2 regions of the Brevibacterium sp. MGP-B1 genome follow, and region 2 is predicted to be linked to the other one. Evidence: riboswitches for the same ligand, from Rfam matches in the RefSeq annotation. Region 2 holds a riboswitch; the other holds the start of a gene.
The links. A riboswitch is a leader RNA that binds a small molecule or an ion and turns the genes downstream of it on or off. The one in region 2 is predicted to bind S-adenosylmethionine.
Positions count from the first base shown of each region.

Region 1: it holds a riboswitch for S-adenosylmethionine, as region 2 does, so the genes downstream of both, sfnG (dimethylsulfone monooxygenase SfnG) here and AC3CD9_RS18240 (hypothetical protein) in region 2, are expected to answer to the same signal.

Region 1 is NZ_CM173407.1:248,086-255,709, forward strand. It holds gene AC3CD9_RS01070 (ABC transporter permease) at 1-63, shown strand, start outside; gene AC3CD9_RS01075 (MFS transporter) at 41-1,537, opposite strand; gene AC3CD9_RS01080 (helix-turn-helix transcriptional regulator) at 1,659-2,558, shown strand; tRNA gene AC3CD9_RS01085 (tRNA-Ser) at 2,697-2,784, shown strand; SAM riboswitch class I at 3,145-3,264, shown strand; gene sfnG (dimethylsulfone monooxygenase SfnG) at 3,275-4,423, shown strand; gene AC3CD9_RS01095 (SpoIID/LytB domain-containing protein) at 4,443-6,017, opposite strand; gene AC3CD9_RS01100 (type 1 glutamine amidotransferase domain-containing protein) at 6,142-6,675, opposite strand; gene AC3CD9_RS01105 (NADP-dependent oxidoreductase) at 6,771-7,624, opposite strand, start outside.
Region 2 is NZ_CM173407.1:4,015,131-4,022,754, reverse strand. It holds gene AC3CD9_RS18265 (slipin family protein) at 1-757, shown strand, start outside; gene AC3CD9_RS18260 (HdeD family acid-resistance protein) at 857-1,453, shown strand; gene AC3CD9_RS18255 (inorganic phosphate transporter) at 1,834-3,336, shown strand; partial or broken gene erm (23S ribosomal RNA methyltransferase Erm) at 3,923-4,618, shown strand; gene AC3CD9_RS18245 (hypothetical protein) at 5,064-5,273, shown strand; SAM riboswitch class IV at 5,347-5,457, shown strand; gene AC3CD9_RS18240 (hypothetical protein) at 5,490-5,984, shown strand; gene AC3CD9_RS18235 (variant leucine-rich repeat-containing protein) at 6,006-7,624, opposite strand, start outside.

The DNA.
Region 1 (7,624 bases), 620 kb from region 2:
GCGGGGTCGGTGCCGGCTGTCGTCGCCACTCGGGTGCGAATCATCGACGCGATCCGAGCCTGAGGAGTGCCAGAGCGCCAGCTCCGAAGGTCAGGCACAGCCCGACCTGAAGGAGGCATGCCACGGCGAAGGCATCGTCGTAGCCGAGGCTGAGCGTGAAGACATGGAAGAGCGCTCCGAGCAGCGCCACGCCCACGGCGATGCCTGCCTGCTGCATCGTTGCGATGAGACCGCCGCTCAGCCCGGCCACTCGGTCGGGTACCGCTCCGACCACGGTGCCGACGAGAGGACCGAACTGGAGAGCCTGAGCCGCGCCGAGGACGACTCCCGGAAGCTGGAACCACAGATTCCATTCAGTGGCTGGGGCCGTCGCCGACACCCAAGCCACCCCGAGAAGGCTGATCGCCTGCACGGCCGTGCCGAGGACCATCGTGCCGGGTCCGCCGAGTCGACCGACGGCCCGGGGGACGAGGAGCGAGGTGATGAGGAAAGCTGCGGCGAAGAGGCCGAGCGTGAGTCCGGAGACGGCGGCGGGGTCGCCATGGCCGGTCTGCGATGTGAGCGCGAAGTTGTAGAGAAACGTGCCGAAGCCGGCGAAGAACACGACGGCCATGAGCATCCCGATCCATGCAGCAGGGATGCGAACCACCTGCGGCGGAATGAGGGGGTCACGTCCGGCCGCCTCGGCGCGGTTCTGCCAGAGCGCGAACGCGGTGAGAGCTGCGGCGCAGGCTGCCAAGAGGATCGCGGGCAGCGGAAGCCAGCCGGTTACCGGTCCCAGCGCCAGTCCGATGACGAGGCACATCATGCCCACGCCGAGGAGGATCGCGCCGGGGGCGTCGAGGGGTGCCGGGTCGATGCTGCGTGATTCGGTCAGACGCAGGGAACCGAGATAGGCGGCTGCGGCGGCGACCGCGCAGCTGAGGAACGCCGCCCGCCACCCCCAGGTCTCGCCGAAGAGGGAGATGAGTCCTCCGCCGAGGACCTGACCGCCGACGGTGCCGACTCCGGAGAATGCGCCGAAGAGGCTGATCGCCTTCAACCGTGCGGCCCCGGACAGCGAATGCTGGAAGCTCGCGAGGATCTGCGGCATCATCACCGCCGCTGCCGAACCCTGGGTTGCACGAGCCACGAGCAGAAAGAGCGGATCGGGTGCCAGTCCGACGGCGATTGAGGTGATGACAAGCGCGCCCGTGCCGATCATGAACAGGCGGCGACGCCCGAAACGGTCCCCGACGCGAGCGCAGAGGATGAGGCCGGAGGCGAAGGCGGCGGAGAACAGACCGACGATGAGGGCCGAGGTCGACTCAGCAGCACCGATGTCGGCCTTCACCGCGGGGATTGCGACGTTCGAGACGGAGAACATGAACGTCGCGAGGAACGCACCGAGGTGGAGCGGCCAGAGCGCCGGGGCAGGATGGCCTGCGGTGGGGTCGGGGTCGACGTTGGGTGCGTGACCGGGAGCCGCCTCGGTGACGGCCGAGGTCGGAACCGCCTCGGCGGAGGTCGATGGTGTCTGCGTGTGGGAATCTCTCATGGGTCCAGTCTGCGATGGGCCGCGGGGAAGTGGGAGGGCGTGCTGATGGTGTTGGTCGCACCACCAGGCTGAGTGCGGTGACGGGGTGGAACGGCGTGAGCGTCGGACGGACAATGGAGGCATGGCACAAGTGAGAACCGAAGAGCTCGGACGATTCCTGCGTTCGCGACGCAACCGGGTGCGACCCTGCGAGGTCGGTCTTGCGTCGGGCACCCGGCGGAGGGTGCCGGGACTGCGGCGCGAAGAGGTCGCTGTGCTCGCGAACATCGGCACCAGTTGGTACACCTGGCTAGAGCAGGGGCGCGAGGTCCACCCCTCGGAGTCGGTCCTCGAATCCATCGCCGAGGCGCTCCTGCTCGACCGTGAGGAGCGTGCCCATCTCTTCCTGCTGGGCGGATATCCGGATCGGGTCGCGAACCCGGGGGACTCGGCGGTGGGAGAGCAGATGCGCACCTTGCTCGACGAACTGCTGCCGCTGCCGGCGATGGTCACTGACCCGCGGTATACGATCCTCGCCTTCAACTCCGTCGAACGGTATCTCGCCTCCGACCTCGAAGCACTCGCCCCAGCCGACCGGAACTGCGCGATCCAGTCCTTCGAGAGTCCGGAATGGGCGCGGACCTTCCACTCCGACGACGGTCACCGGGCGCAGGTCGTGGCGAAGCTGCGTGCCTCGTACGCGGAGTCGATCGACGATCCCGAGTGGTCGCCGCTGCTGACGCGGCTGCGCAGGAATCCGGAATTCTGCCGCCTGTGGGATTCGGGATCGGTCGGTCGATCTGTCGGTCGGGGCAAGACTATTGAGAACCCGTATGTGGGCACGCTCAAGCTGACGATGACGACGCTCATCGCGCAGGAGAACCAGCGGCTGACGCTCTCGGCCTATCAGCCGGTGGACACGGTGACGCGGTCCCGCTTGGAGACGCTGCACGGCTGGATCAATGACGGCAGCATCGAGCGCAGACGGGAGGACGGGGCGCAGCCGTCGGCAGAACGGCATCTCCGAGCCGTCGCCGATTGATCCGCGTGCCGTCGGGTGACGAGGTCGCGTGTTCGCGGTCGGGGTCGATGCTGCCTGTTCACCTGCGGGAAGTGGGATGCTTCACACTCGGCCACCGCGATTTCGCATTGTCGTCATGACTCGGATAAGCTGATTCGCGGAGGATTCGCCTAGTGGCCTATGGCGCTCGCCTGGAACGCGGGTTGGGTTAACGCCCTCAGGGGTTCGAATCCCCTATCCTCCGCCACGGAAGTCCCGGTCTCGCAGTTTCTGCGGGCCGGGACTTCGTCGATTCACCGGCTGCGGGTCCCGCGCCGGTCGGTCGCGGCATCCACCACCGGCCGTGTCATCTCCTACCGGCGCTTTCGCATCCCTCGTCGGTCCTGGCTCAACGCACCGGTGCAACGAGGTGGTGTGCCGCCAAAGGTGAGGGATGCGGAGCGAGTTGCAGCGGACGACCGCCGTGGGAACGCAAATCGCATGACGGTTCATGGCGAAGTGCGTCATTGTGACGGCATGCGTCAGCCCGCGAAGTCTGCCCGCCGTATGTGGTCTGCGTCTCAGTAGTCTGGCACGGCACACCTGCACACAAGATATTGCACACCTGCACACATCACGAGCGACTGAAGGGAACTGGCCCGATGACGTCGCAGCAACCGGTCCGGCGCGGACAGATCGCGCAGCGCACGACCCGCGGACACGGTGCTCATGCCAGTTTCGATGGGAAGGGACACACAATGACGAACCTCCACGCCAACCCGATCTCTACCGGCGAACCCGAAGACCTGAAATTCGCCTACTGGGTGCCCAACGTCTCCGGCGGCCTGGTCGTGTCGAACATCGAACAGCGCACCGACTGGGGCTACGACTACAACGTCAGGCTCGCCCAGACCGCCGAGGCAGTCGGCTACGAATACGCGCTCAGCCAGGTCCGCTACCTCTCCAGCTACGGCGCGGCCCAGCAGCACGAATCGACCTCCACGTCACTCGCGCTCGCCCTGGCCACCGAGAAGCTCAAGGTCATCGCCGCCATCCACCCGGGCATCTGGGAACCGGCCGTGCTCGCGAAGTTCATCCTCACCGCCGACCAGTTCACGAAGGGCCGGGCCGCCATCAACGTGGTCTCCGGCTGGTTCAAGGACGAATACACCCGCCTCGGCCTGCCGTGGCTCGAACACGGCGAACGCTACCGCCGGTCCGCCGAGTTCATGGATGTCGTCCGCAAGCTCTTCACCGAGGAGAACGTCGAGTACCGCGGCAATTTCTACACCGTCGACGACTTCACCCTCCGCCCCGGCCCCTACCCGGTCGAGGGCCGCCCCCACCCGGAGATCTTCCAAGGCGGAAACTCCTCGGCCGCCCGCATCAACGGCGGCAAGCACGCCGACTGGTATTTCTCCAACGGCAAGGACTTCGACGGCTTCCGCGAACAGTACGACGACGTCACCGAGGTGGCCCGAGCGCACAATCGGAAGGTCCGTTTCGGGCTCAACGGGTTCGCCATCGTCCGCGACACCGAGGCCGAAGCCCGCGAACAGCTGCGTGAGATCATCGCCAAAGCCGATGAAGGCGCCGTCGAAGGATTCCGCAAGTCCGTCCAGCAGGCCGGAGCCTCGACTCACGATAAGAAGGGCATGTGGGCGGATTCGAGCTTCGAAGACCTCGTCCAGTACAACGACGGCTTCCGCACCCAGCTCATCGGCACTCCCGAACAGGTCGCCGACCGCATCATCGAATACAAGAAGATCGGCGTCGACCTCATCCTCACCGGCTTCCTCCACTTCCAGGAGGAACTCGAAGCGTTCGGCAAGACCGTCATCCCGATCGTGCGCGAGAAGGAAGCCGAACTCGTCAACAGGGGACTGCTCACCCCTGCCGGAGTGTGATCCTGGAGGCGAGTTTCCCTCAGGCCACGCTGAATGACGCGGACTTGAGCTTCAGCTTCGTCCGCAGCTGATCGCCGGTGAGGCTCGCGGACTTCCCCTTCACCGAGGTGGCTTTCACCGTCTTCACCAGACCTGAGCCGGTCTTCGCCACCGTCACAGACCGGACGTCTGCCAGCCCGAACGCCCGTGCCATGTCGGCCTGCTTAGCCGTCACCGACCACGAGGCGTTCGGGTTCTGCGCAGAGGCATACTTCGACGGAGAGTCATCGACCGAGACCAGGTACGGCACGGCCGACCCCCACACCTCGGCAGCCGAATGCGTCTTCGACCCCGCCGACGACGAGTAGACAGCATCGATGAGCCCGCCCTTGTAGGTGATGAGGCGCGCCGACTTCACCGTCGACCCGCTCGTGGTCTGTGTCGCGGCCACGGCCTTGCGCCACGGACCGGAATCGCCTGCATTCTCATGAGTCCACCCGAGGAAACGCTGCGAGGCCACCTCGTCATAGACGTTGCACCCGCAGGCCGGCTTCACCGCACCGAGATTGCGGTACGCATAGGTGCGGGAGGCGATGGCCTGACTGCGCAGGGCTTCGGACTGCCACGACGCCGGCATCTCGGCGATGCCCGGCAGATACTCCTTGTTGAGACCCAGCACGTTGATGACGTTGAGCGAGCTCTTCAGCTGACCGATCTCGAGCCGTCCGTGTCGGTAGGTGCCGGTCGCCCCGTTCTGGGCACCGCTGACCGACACCGTCGTCGCCGACGAACTCTTCCAATATCGGGTGCCCTGCCATTCGAGGGTGAGCTTCGATCCCGAATAGCTCTTCGACCCGACGGTCGCCTTGACCGAACCGGACGATGTCCGTTCGATCGTGACCTTCGAGCCCGATTCGATGGTCTTCGCCCCGACCTTGACCCGCAGGCGCCCGGACCGCGGGGTGACCGTCACGGACTTCTTCCCGGTCAGCAGCTGCACCCTGAGACTGGCGTCGGCGTCCTTCGACATCGTCGTGACCTTGGCCCCGGTGTAGTAGTGCTGCAGGATCTGCGTCGACGACTTTCCGGCCGCCGCCATTCCGCGCGCTCCGTACTGGCTCATCCCGACCCCATGGCCGAACCCCGACCCTTTGATCGTGAACGACGACGGCGCCTTCGTCAGCGTCACCTTCGTTCCGGACTTCGCCGTCCACACGATCATGCCGTTCTGGAACTTCTGCCGAGTCTCGGACCCGGACCGGTACTCATTGCTCGTCGGATAGCCGAGCGGACCGCGTTCCCACCCGGACTTCTTCCACGCAGTGCGGATCGCACCCAGGATCGCATGGGCACCGGTGGCCTTCGTCCAATGGATGCTGCCGTGTTTGAACGACTGATAGCAGCCCTGGTGGATCAGCGTGCACCGCTGCGGGCCGACCGCTGGGCCGAGCTTGCCGGAATTCCCGCCGAGCGATCTGTGCATCGTCCCGATCGCGCCCGAGGTCGCATAGGCGGCATGTGCCGGAGGCGGTGTGGAGCAGAGAATGAGAAGGAACCCGATGAGCAGTGCCGCGAGGGCAGGAGTCGTCGCCTTGACGAACGGGGAAGCTGGCATGAGTAGATCATAAGCGCGGCTGTCAAGACCCCAGGTGACGAACAGACGAACTCCCCGGAACGATCGTTCCGGGGAGTTCGTCGCCGAGGTGGTTCCGCCTCGGCGAAAGAGGCATCGTTCCAGCTCAGCTCAGCTTGTCAGCGATCGCCTTGTTGAAGGCGTCGAGGTCGCCGGGGTTGCGGGAGGTGATGAGGTTGCCGTCGACGACCACCTCGGTGTCGGCCCAGTCGGCTCCGGCGTTGATGAGATCGGTCTTCGTCGAGATGAACGACGTCAGCTTCCGTCCCTTCGCCACTCCCGCCTCGGCGAGGATCCACGGGGCATGGCAGATCGCGGCGACCGGTTTGTCGGCGGCGAAGAACGCCTTGACGAGGTTGACGGCGTCCTCATTCAGACGCAGGGCATCGGCGTTGAGGGTGCCGCCGGGCAGGACGAGGGCGTCGAAGTCATCGACCGAGGCCTCGGCGACGGGAACGTCGACGTCGAAGGTCTCGGCATGCTCCCAATCGCCTTCCATCGCCTGCAGCGTTCCCTCGGACGGGGAGACGATGACGGTCGTCGCTCCGGCCTCGTCGAGAGCGGTGCGGGGACTGGTGAGTTCGATCTGCTCGACGCCGCGGGTGAGGAGGAATGCGACCTTCTTATCGATGATAGCCATGATGGTGCTCCTTTTCTTTGTGTTGTGGAAATGCTGTCTGTCGTGATAACTGTCTGTTGTGGGAATTGAGCTGCCGCAGAACCTGGGGCGGCGTCTCAGGTCAGATGGGCTCGCTGATCGTCGGTCAGCGGCTTCGCGGGGAAGCGCAGCAGCACCTTGCCCGCCGGGTGGGCGGTGAGCAGATGCCGGTAGGCGTCGTGGACCTCTTCGGCGTCGAAGACCCGGGCGATCGGGACGTGGATATGGCCGTAGGCGATGGCCTGGCCCAGCCAGACCATGTCATCACGGTGGGCCTTGGCTTCGCCGTCGATGCTCACCCCGTACTTCTCGTCGACCGTGGGGCCAGCGCCGATCGAGACGATGCGTCCAGTTGGGATGCCGAGGTCGATCATGCCCGTGATCTCGTCCTCGCCCTGCGTCGAATACGCGGCCTGGATCCCGTTCGGGGCGAGCTCACTGACCCGGCCCCACAGGCCCTCACCATAGGTGACGGGTTCGATCCCGAGACTTTCCAAGAGGGCATGATTGCCCTGGCTGGCGCTGCCGATGACCCTCGCCCCGAGATTGCGGGCGAGCTGGGCGACGATGATGCCGACGCCGCCGGAGGCCCCGGAGACGAAGAGAGTGTCGCCTTCGCTCAGACCCAAGGCGCGGATTCCGGCGACGGCGGTGCGCCCGGCGACGTAGAGGCCACCGGCGGTGTCGACGCCGAGTCCGCGCGGGATCCTGTCGAGCCTGTCGGCAGGATCGGTGATGAGCAGCTGTTCGGTCTGCGCCTGCTTCGGCAGCCCGCCGTAGACGAGGTCTCCGGGCGCGAAGTCCGTAACCCCCTCGCCGACCGAGGCGACGACGCCGGAGAAGTCGACGCCGTTGCCGGAGGCAGTTTCGACGGAACCGAAGCGACCGCCTTGGAGCATCTTCCAATCCAGGGGATTGAGCCCGGCATAGA
Region 2 (7,624 bases):
CAAGGCCGTCGTCGACGTCGAGGACTACCAGCTCGCCGTCGGTCAGGTCGCACAGACCTCGCTGCGTTCGATCATCGGCCAGAGCGAACTCGACGACCTGCTCACCAACCGCGAGCGCCTCAACCAGGGCCTGGCGATCATGATCGACAGCCCCGCCGTCGACTGGGGCGTCCACATCGATCGCGTCGAGATCAAGGACGTTGCCCTGCCGGAGACGATGAAACGATCCATGTCGCGCCAGGCCGAAGCCGAACGCGAACGCCGATCCCGCGTCATCATCGCCGATGGAGAGCTGCAGGCCTCGAACAAGCTCGCCAAGGCCTCCGAGGCCATGGCCCACACCCCGTCCGCCCTGCAGCTGCGCCTGCTCCAGACCATCGTCGAGGTGGCCGCCGAACGGAACTCAACCCTGGTCCTGCCCTTCCCCGTCGAGCTCCTGCGCTTCCTCGAGAACAACACCCCGACTGCTCCTCCCACCACCGAGGCGGGCGCGAAGTCGACCACGGAAGCAGGAGTCACACCCACCACGGACGCCCCCGCCGAGGCGGCCGACCGGTCCGGATCGGACACGACGTCGAGTGCCCCGGCTGACCTCGACGCCATCGTTCAAGCCATGTCCGAATCGCTCAAGCTCACCGGGCTGATGCCCGAGCAGGAGCGTGTCACCTCGGACATGCCGGAGCAGGAGCGGACCACCTCGGATTCGACCGCACGGTCCGACTCCAACGATCAGGAGGAGCACCTCGGGCACGCCTGAACCGTCGCACCCCGGCCGGCGACCGCCCTGGATCCGCCCACCGACCGCCCCCGGCGCCGTCTTCAGCGTCTGTCCAAACCGGAGGACTAGGCTGTGGGCATGGACCTCAAGCGCACTGGAAGAACAGTCATCGTCAACGGCGTCATCGCCCTCGTGATGGGTGCGCTGATGATGGTCTGGCCAGGCACCTCCGCCGAGGTGGTCGTGCGGATCTTCGCCTGCTGGCTCGCCGTCATCGCCATCTCCTCCCTCGTCTTCGCACCGCAGGGAGGCCGCACCGGCAGCATGGTCACACGCGCGGTCCTGCTCATCCTCCTCGGTGCGCTCATCTTCTTCACCCCGATGCTGTTCGCGTCCATGGTCACGGTGCTGACCGGATTCGCCATCATCTTCTTCAGCTTCCTCGCGCTCACCATGTCCTTCTTCATCCGTCGGATGGGAGTCAGGACCTGGTGGGCGCTCACCGTCATCGGCGTCCTCGGCATCATCCTCGGCGGCTTCTTCCTCTTCGCACCGGGCGCCGGAGTGACCGCGCTGATCTTCACCCTCGCCGGATTCATCATCCTCGTCGGCATCGCCCTCATCGCCCTCGGCCGTCGACTGCGCAAGGTCGACAGGCAGATGAAATCCGACCCACACCGCAATCGCCCCGATGACGGCGGCGGCGATGTCATCCGCGGGGAGATCATCGACTGATTCCAGCCGCCTCGGCGAGCTTTTCCCCTTTCGACAGAGCCCGGATCCGCACATCTGCGGGTCCGGGCTCTGTCACGCGCCCACGGCTCACCGATGCACGCACCAAAGTCGGCCCGAAGTGGTCATTGTCACAACATGACTTTCCGTCTCCGCCACACCCAAGCGCCCGCCTCCCGCAACGACCCGCCCAAATAGCATCTGACCTGGAACATTGCGTGAACGGAAGGCGAAAACTACCGAGTGTGCATGAGCATTTCGTGCGCCTCGGAATCGGAGTTAACCGTGCATTCATCTTCTCCGTAACCTGGCGGTCATCCGACCTGCGAATCATGGAGGCAGAAAGCCACTGCCACATCGACTGAAACTCGCGAGGAGAACGAATGACCCAGGTCCTGGCACCGGAGCGCCACACTCCGCCACCTGCCGTCGGCCGCAGCAACGACCGCCTCTGGCATCTGGCCTTCGGCGGCCTGATGGCGATCACCCTCATCGCCTTCACCCTGTGGTCGCTTGACTTCGTGGGCCGGGACGCACCCCGCATGGTGCTCATCACCACGGTCATCTTCGGCGCTTTCATGGCCTTCAACATCGGCGGCAACGATGTCGCCAACGCCTTCGGCACCTCCGTCGGCGCCGGCACCCTGACGATGAAGCAGGCACTGCTCATCGCCGCGGTCTTCGAGGTCAGCGGCGCGCTTCTGGCCGGCGGTGACGTCACCGATACGATCAAGAGCGGAATCGTCGACCTCAGCGGGGTGGCGATCGACCCGATGGACTTCGCGTTCATCATGATGGCGGCCCTCCTCGGCGCGGCAGTGTGGCTCCTCCTGGCGACGCGGATGGGCTGGCCGGTGTCGACGACGCATGCCATCATCGGCGGCATCATCGGTGCGTCACTGACGATCGGTTTCGTCACCGGCACCGGCGGATTCGCCATGGTGCAGTGGTCCGAGGTCGGTCAGATCGCGATCTCCTGGGTGCTGTCTCCCGCCCTCGGCGGACTCGCCGCGTTCGTCATCTACGGGCTGATCAAGAAGTACGTGCTCGGCAAGTCGCTGTCGCACACTCTGAAGCCGCATATGCTCGCCCCGGTCTCCGCAGCCGAGGGATCCGTCGACGCGCAGATCGACGCCGCCGCCGAGGATGCCCCCGCCGAAGGAGGATCGATCGGCACGCACTCGGCCCTGCAGCGCTGGGTTCCCCTCATCGCCGCCGCCGGCGCGGTCATCATCACCGCGATGCTGCTGTTCAAGGGCTTGAAGAACCTCGACATGAGCGTGACCACAGTCGGCGGTCTGCTCATCATGGCGATGATCGGCGCGGCTGTGTGGCTGGCAGTGTTCGTCTTCGCCAAGACCCTGCGCAAGCAGACGGTTCCCCGGGCGACCTACATCCTGTTCTCTTGGATGCAGGTCTTCACGGCCTCCGCCTTCGCCTTCAGTCATGGTTCGAACGACATCGCCAACGCCGTCGGCCCCTTCGCCGCCGTCCTCGATGTGCTCCGCACCGACAGCATCAGCGGCGAGGCGACCGTGCCGTTCGCAGCCATGCTCACCTGCGGCATCGCCCTCATCGTCGGTCTCTGGTTCATCGGCCGCAAGGTCATCGCAACGGTCGGCACGAACCTCACCGAGATCCACCCGGCCTCCGGATTCGCCGCCGAGCTCGCTGCCGCAGGAATCGTCATGGCCGCCTCGGTGAGCGGTCTGCCGGTGTCGTCGACGCACATCCTCATCGGCGCCATCATCGGCGTCGGCCTGGTCAACCGTTCGGCGAACTGGAAGCTCATGAAGCCGATCGCACTGGCGTGGATCATCACGCTTCCGGCCGCCGCGGTCATCGGTTCGGTCGGTGTCATCGCCCTGCGCACCATGATGGGCTGACACACTGACACGGACGCTCACACGCGTTCGCCGGACTCCGTTCGACACATGGCTTCGAACGGATCCGCACCTCCGCCCTGCCGACTTCCACACGAAGTCGGCAGGGCGATTTTCGTCCGGACCCTGGTCTCGGCAAAGCTCCCTGTGCTATCTTGTTCCGCATGGGAACATTGAACAGCAGCGCAATGACTGCGCCTTGCTTCTACATTCGTCACCGCAGCGCCTGACAGCGCGCCTGACGAATTCTTCTGCGATCGGCTGACCGACGACGGTCACCCTGATCTGCTCTGCAAGCGCGTTGTCCTCCCGGAGAGCCATCGGCATCCGGGCGATGCGACAATCGGCTGATCCCTTTCCGATTCACTGACCACTTCGATCATCATGATCGACCGGGTCTATACGAATCGATCAGACTCACCTTCATTGCGCTGCCTCGGGTGCCTCCATCTTCCTTTTGGAGCACATCCCATTGCGACCCCACACGTCACGACACCGTTCGACACGCAGTCAGTCCCGTTCGCGCTCGGCCTCGCGCTCGGCCCCGCGGTCACAGCACGGCGGGCGGCATGAACTCGGCCAGAATTTTCTGCGCTCACCTACCATCATCGACACGATTGCGAGCCTGGCTCGTTCCACCTCCGGACCGATCATGGAGATCGGTCCCGGGGATGGGGCAGTCACTGCCGAGCTCTACCGGCTCGGTCGAAAACTCACACTCGTCGAACTCGACGAAACGAGGTTGGATCACCTTGAAGACACGTACCCGCGGGCCGAGGTCCGGCACGCCGACATCCTGACCACCCGGCTCGACCGGCCGGTCATCGTCGGCAATCTGCCGTTCCACCTCACCACTCCCATCCTCCGCAAACTGCTGCGTTCCGGGCGCTGGCAGCGGGCGATCCTGCTCACCCAATGGGAGGTGGCCCGCAAACGCGCCGGCATCGGCGGATCGACCATGATGACCGCGCAATGGACCCCGTGGTTCGATTTCCGCCTCGTCACCCGCGTCCCCGCCGACGCGTTCACCCCGAAGCCCAGCGTCGATGGCGGCATCCTCACCATCGATCGCTGTCCCACCGGATCGATCCCAGACAATGCTCGATCCGAATATCAACAGTTCGTCCGTTCGGTCTTCACCGGTCGCGGGCGAGGAATGAAAGGAATCCTCTCGAAGATGAGCATCACCGATCATCGCACTCTGCAATCGACCATGGACCGCAACGACATCAGAGGAGACACCTTGCCCAAAGATCTCACCCCCGACCAGTGGACCGGACTGTTCACCGAACTGGTCACCGAAACAGATCAGAAGAATGCGAAGAAGGGAAAGACCATGCGAAACAGCAAAGCACCCAAACAGAACCCCATCACCGAGGCGGCCCCGCAGACACCGTTGATCACCGGGGAGATGCCCATCGTCGGCGCCAAACCGGCGACCGAAAAGCTGCAGGCCTCCATCCCGGCCACCGATCCCAAAGCGAAGAGCCATGACAAGGGTCATCTGCAGGCCGAGCGTGGTTTCATGAATCAGCATCAGAAACCGCAGCAGCCCCAGCCGAGGTGGAACCTGCCGCGCAGGTGAGTCTCCAGCGCCCCGGTCCGACGTTTCCCCGTCGGACCGGGGCGCCATCATCTTCTCCGGAAGTTCATCTTCGCCGACTGCCGGCGCTCGTAGACTGAAAACAGCAGGTCCACGCACTGCGCATTCGGTCGAGAGGTCAGCCGGAATGGACAATGAACACGGCACTCACATCAGACGCTTCATCAATGGGTGGTGTCCTGGCTGCGAAGAGAGCAGCAGCCTGACACCGGGTCGACTCAATTCCGACGGAACCATCGAATTCCGCACCTGTGTCGACTGTGGGGAAACCGTCGAGGACCACGATCCTCGATTCTGGTCATCGGCCGCCGACGCCGATGAAGAAGGACTCGTCTAGATTCCTCCTCGGCCGGCCACGGAGATCACCAACGCAAAGGTCGTGTCAGACCCTCCGTCTACACTGAAATCACGTTCGCGAGCTGTGGCCATCGGTACCTGGCCGGCCACACGGCAACCCGTCATCGACCGGGTGCCCCAGGGGAAGAACGGGCCCGCGCCGACCGCTCGGGCAAGCTTCGATCCGGGCCGCTGGGCCCGAGAAGGACGGTTTGCCATGTCCGCAGACTTCGACGACTCCGCCGACTTCCACAACAACTCCGACAAAAGCGGCAGGGCCGCCGAACAGTGGCCGGGCTTCGACCCAGCGGAGGCACTGCATTGGTCGAAGGTCCTCCTGCACCACTCCCCAGACCCGCAACGCGCCGCCATCAAAGCTCAGATGAGTTCGGCGATCGCCCGCGGCATTCCTATCGCCGGGCCCGATTGGGTGCGCACCGCCGATTCCGCACGCACCGACGGCTTCAATCCGGTTCTCTACCAGACACTCTTCGAAAGCCTGCGCACCATTCCGAAGTCGGCTTTCCGATCACACCCGGGACACCGGCAGGCGACGTTCAAGACTTACCTACCCGGCACCCCGTATGAATCAGAACTGTGGAGCGACTGGCCGAAGCTCTTCCTCACCGACGGATTCGACGCCCGAACTGCCACGGCCCTGACGCTGCTGCGCGCCGAACCGAAGTTCCCGCGGCCGCGAAGCAACAACTAAGCAGAGGGTCATCGACGTCGCTCAACCGAATTGCCGACCCGCCTCGTAGACCGTGACGCTGCCATCCGGGGTCCCTCTGAGAAGCAGATAGAAGTAATACTGATCGCCGCTTCCTGTCTGCGGCGTAGTCACGCCGCAGACAGTGTCACCTGGCCGGATCTCTTCTTGAGAAGACAGATACGACATCGACTTGCCGTTCGCGAAGTAATACTCTCCGCCACCGTAGTCAGCATCGTCATACGGCTGAATGAGCTCGCAGGTGTCGACCTTCACTCCTTTGGGGAAGTGCTCGGATCGGACCGTCGGCGGGTTCGACGTCTGACCGTCACCGAGGATGTCATCGAGTGATGACATCATTTCGGTGGTCGCCGAACGTCCCGCTTCTGCGTCGTCTCCGGCGGCGACCGCCTCGGCGAATGTCTGCACCTGTTCCACAGCCGGCGTACGAACGTCACCGGATGGCACGTGATAGACGGTGTCCTGATGGGCGAAGGACTTGCCATCCCAGCGGTAGAGGATATCGGCACTCGCCGACTTCTCGCATGCGGTGCATCCCTCGTCACCGTAGACGCCGATGCCGCCGACGTCGATCCCCAGATACTGCCCCATCGGGCTGACCGAGTTGAAGTACGGCTTGGGCACATATCCGGAGATATCGGCCGCGTTGCCGCGATCGTCGACGTCATCCCAGAGTTCGATGGAGTCGAGCAGGTTGAGATCCTCATCGTAGATCCCGATCGACGGGTAGATATACGTGCCGCCGCCGTTGCAGCTGAACTCGACAGCGGTCAGGGCCTTGTCCCCCATACGAGACGTCGTGAACCCTTCCATAGTGATACCAGAATAATGTCCATCATCGGCGCTGGCCTCACCGTCGGAGAATTCCACCTCGTGCTCGGGTTTCGGATCCAGCGGGCCGTCACCAAGATAGTAGTCGTCGTAGGCGAGACCGAATTCCACGCAACCCGGAGGCGTCGACAGCTTCGCGTTCTTGAACGCGTCCGCACCCGGGAACTGCGCAATCGCGTCGCCATCGGAACCGCCGTTGTAGCCCGGGTCGGCCTTGACGGTGTCGACGTCGCTGGAATCGGTGAAGTCGAAGACCTCGAGAACGCCGTCGGACATGACCAGCAGATGGTCACCGGAGACAGTGAAGCTGTCGAGTTCGACATCGACTCGCCACAGTTCCTGACCCGAGTCAACGGCGAGACCGTGCACACCGGCATCGTCAGCGATGACGATCACATCGTCCGCAACCGTCCAGTTCGGTCGCAGCCGCGGCTCGCCGAGGCCGGACGCTGTCGCCGCTGACTCGCTCAGCTCGGACTTCCACAGCACCGAGTCGGCATCGACTGCGATGACCGTCTGACCGTCCGAAACCACCCAGGGCCCGTCGTCGCCGGCACCGACCATCCGCACGGTCGCCTCTGCATCGACGCTGACGTCGGAATACGTGCCACCATACGGTGTTCTGAAGCTTCCGTCGTCGTTGACGGTGATCGGCACGGCCTCCGTCGCCGGGTCCTTCACCTCGGCGGAGTCGTCGCCGTCTTCCGAGTCGCCTGAAGAACCGTCTGACTTCGAACCATTCGCGCCGTCGCCCGGGCTGAGAGTGACTTCTCCGTCTTTCAACCTGATTG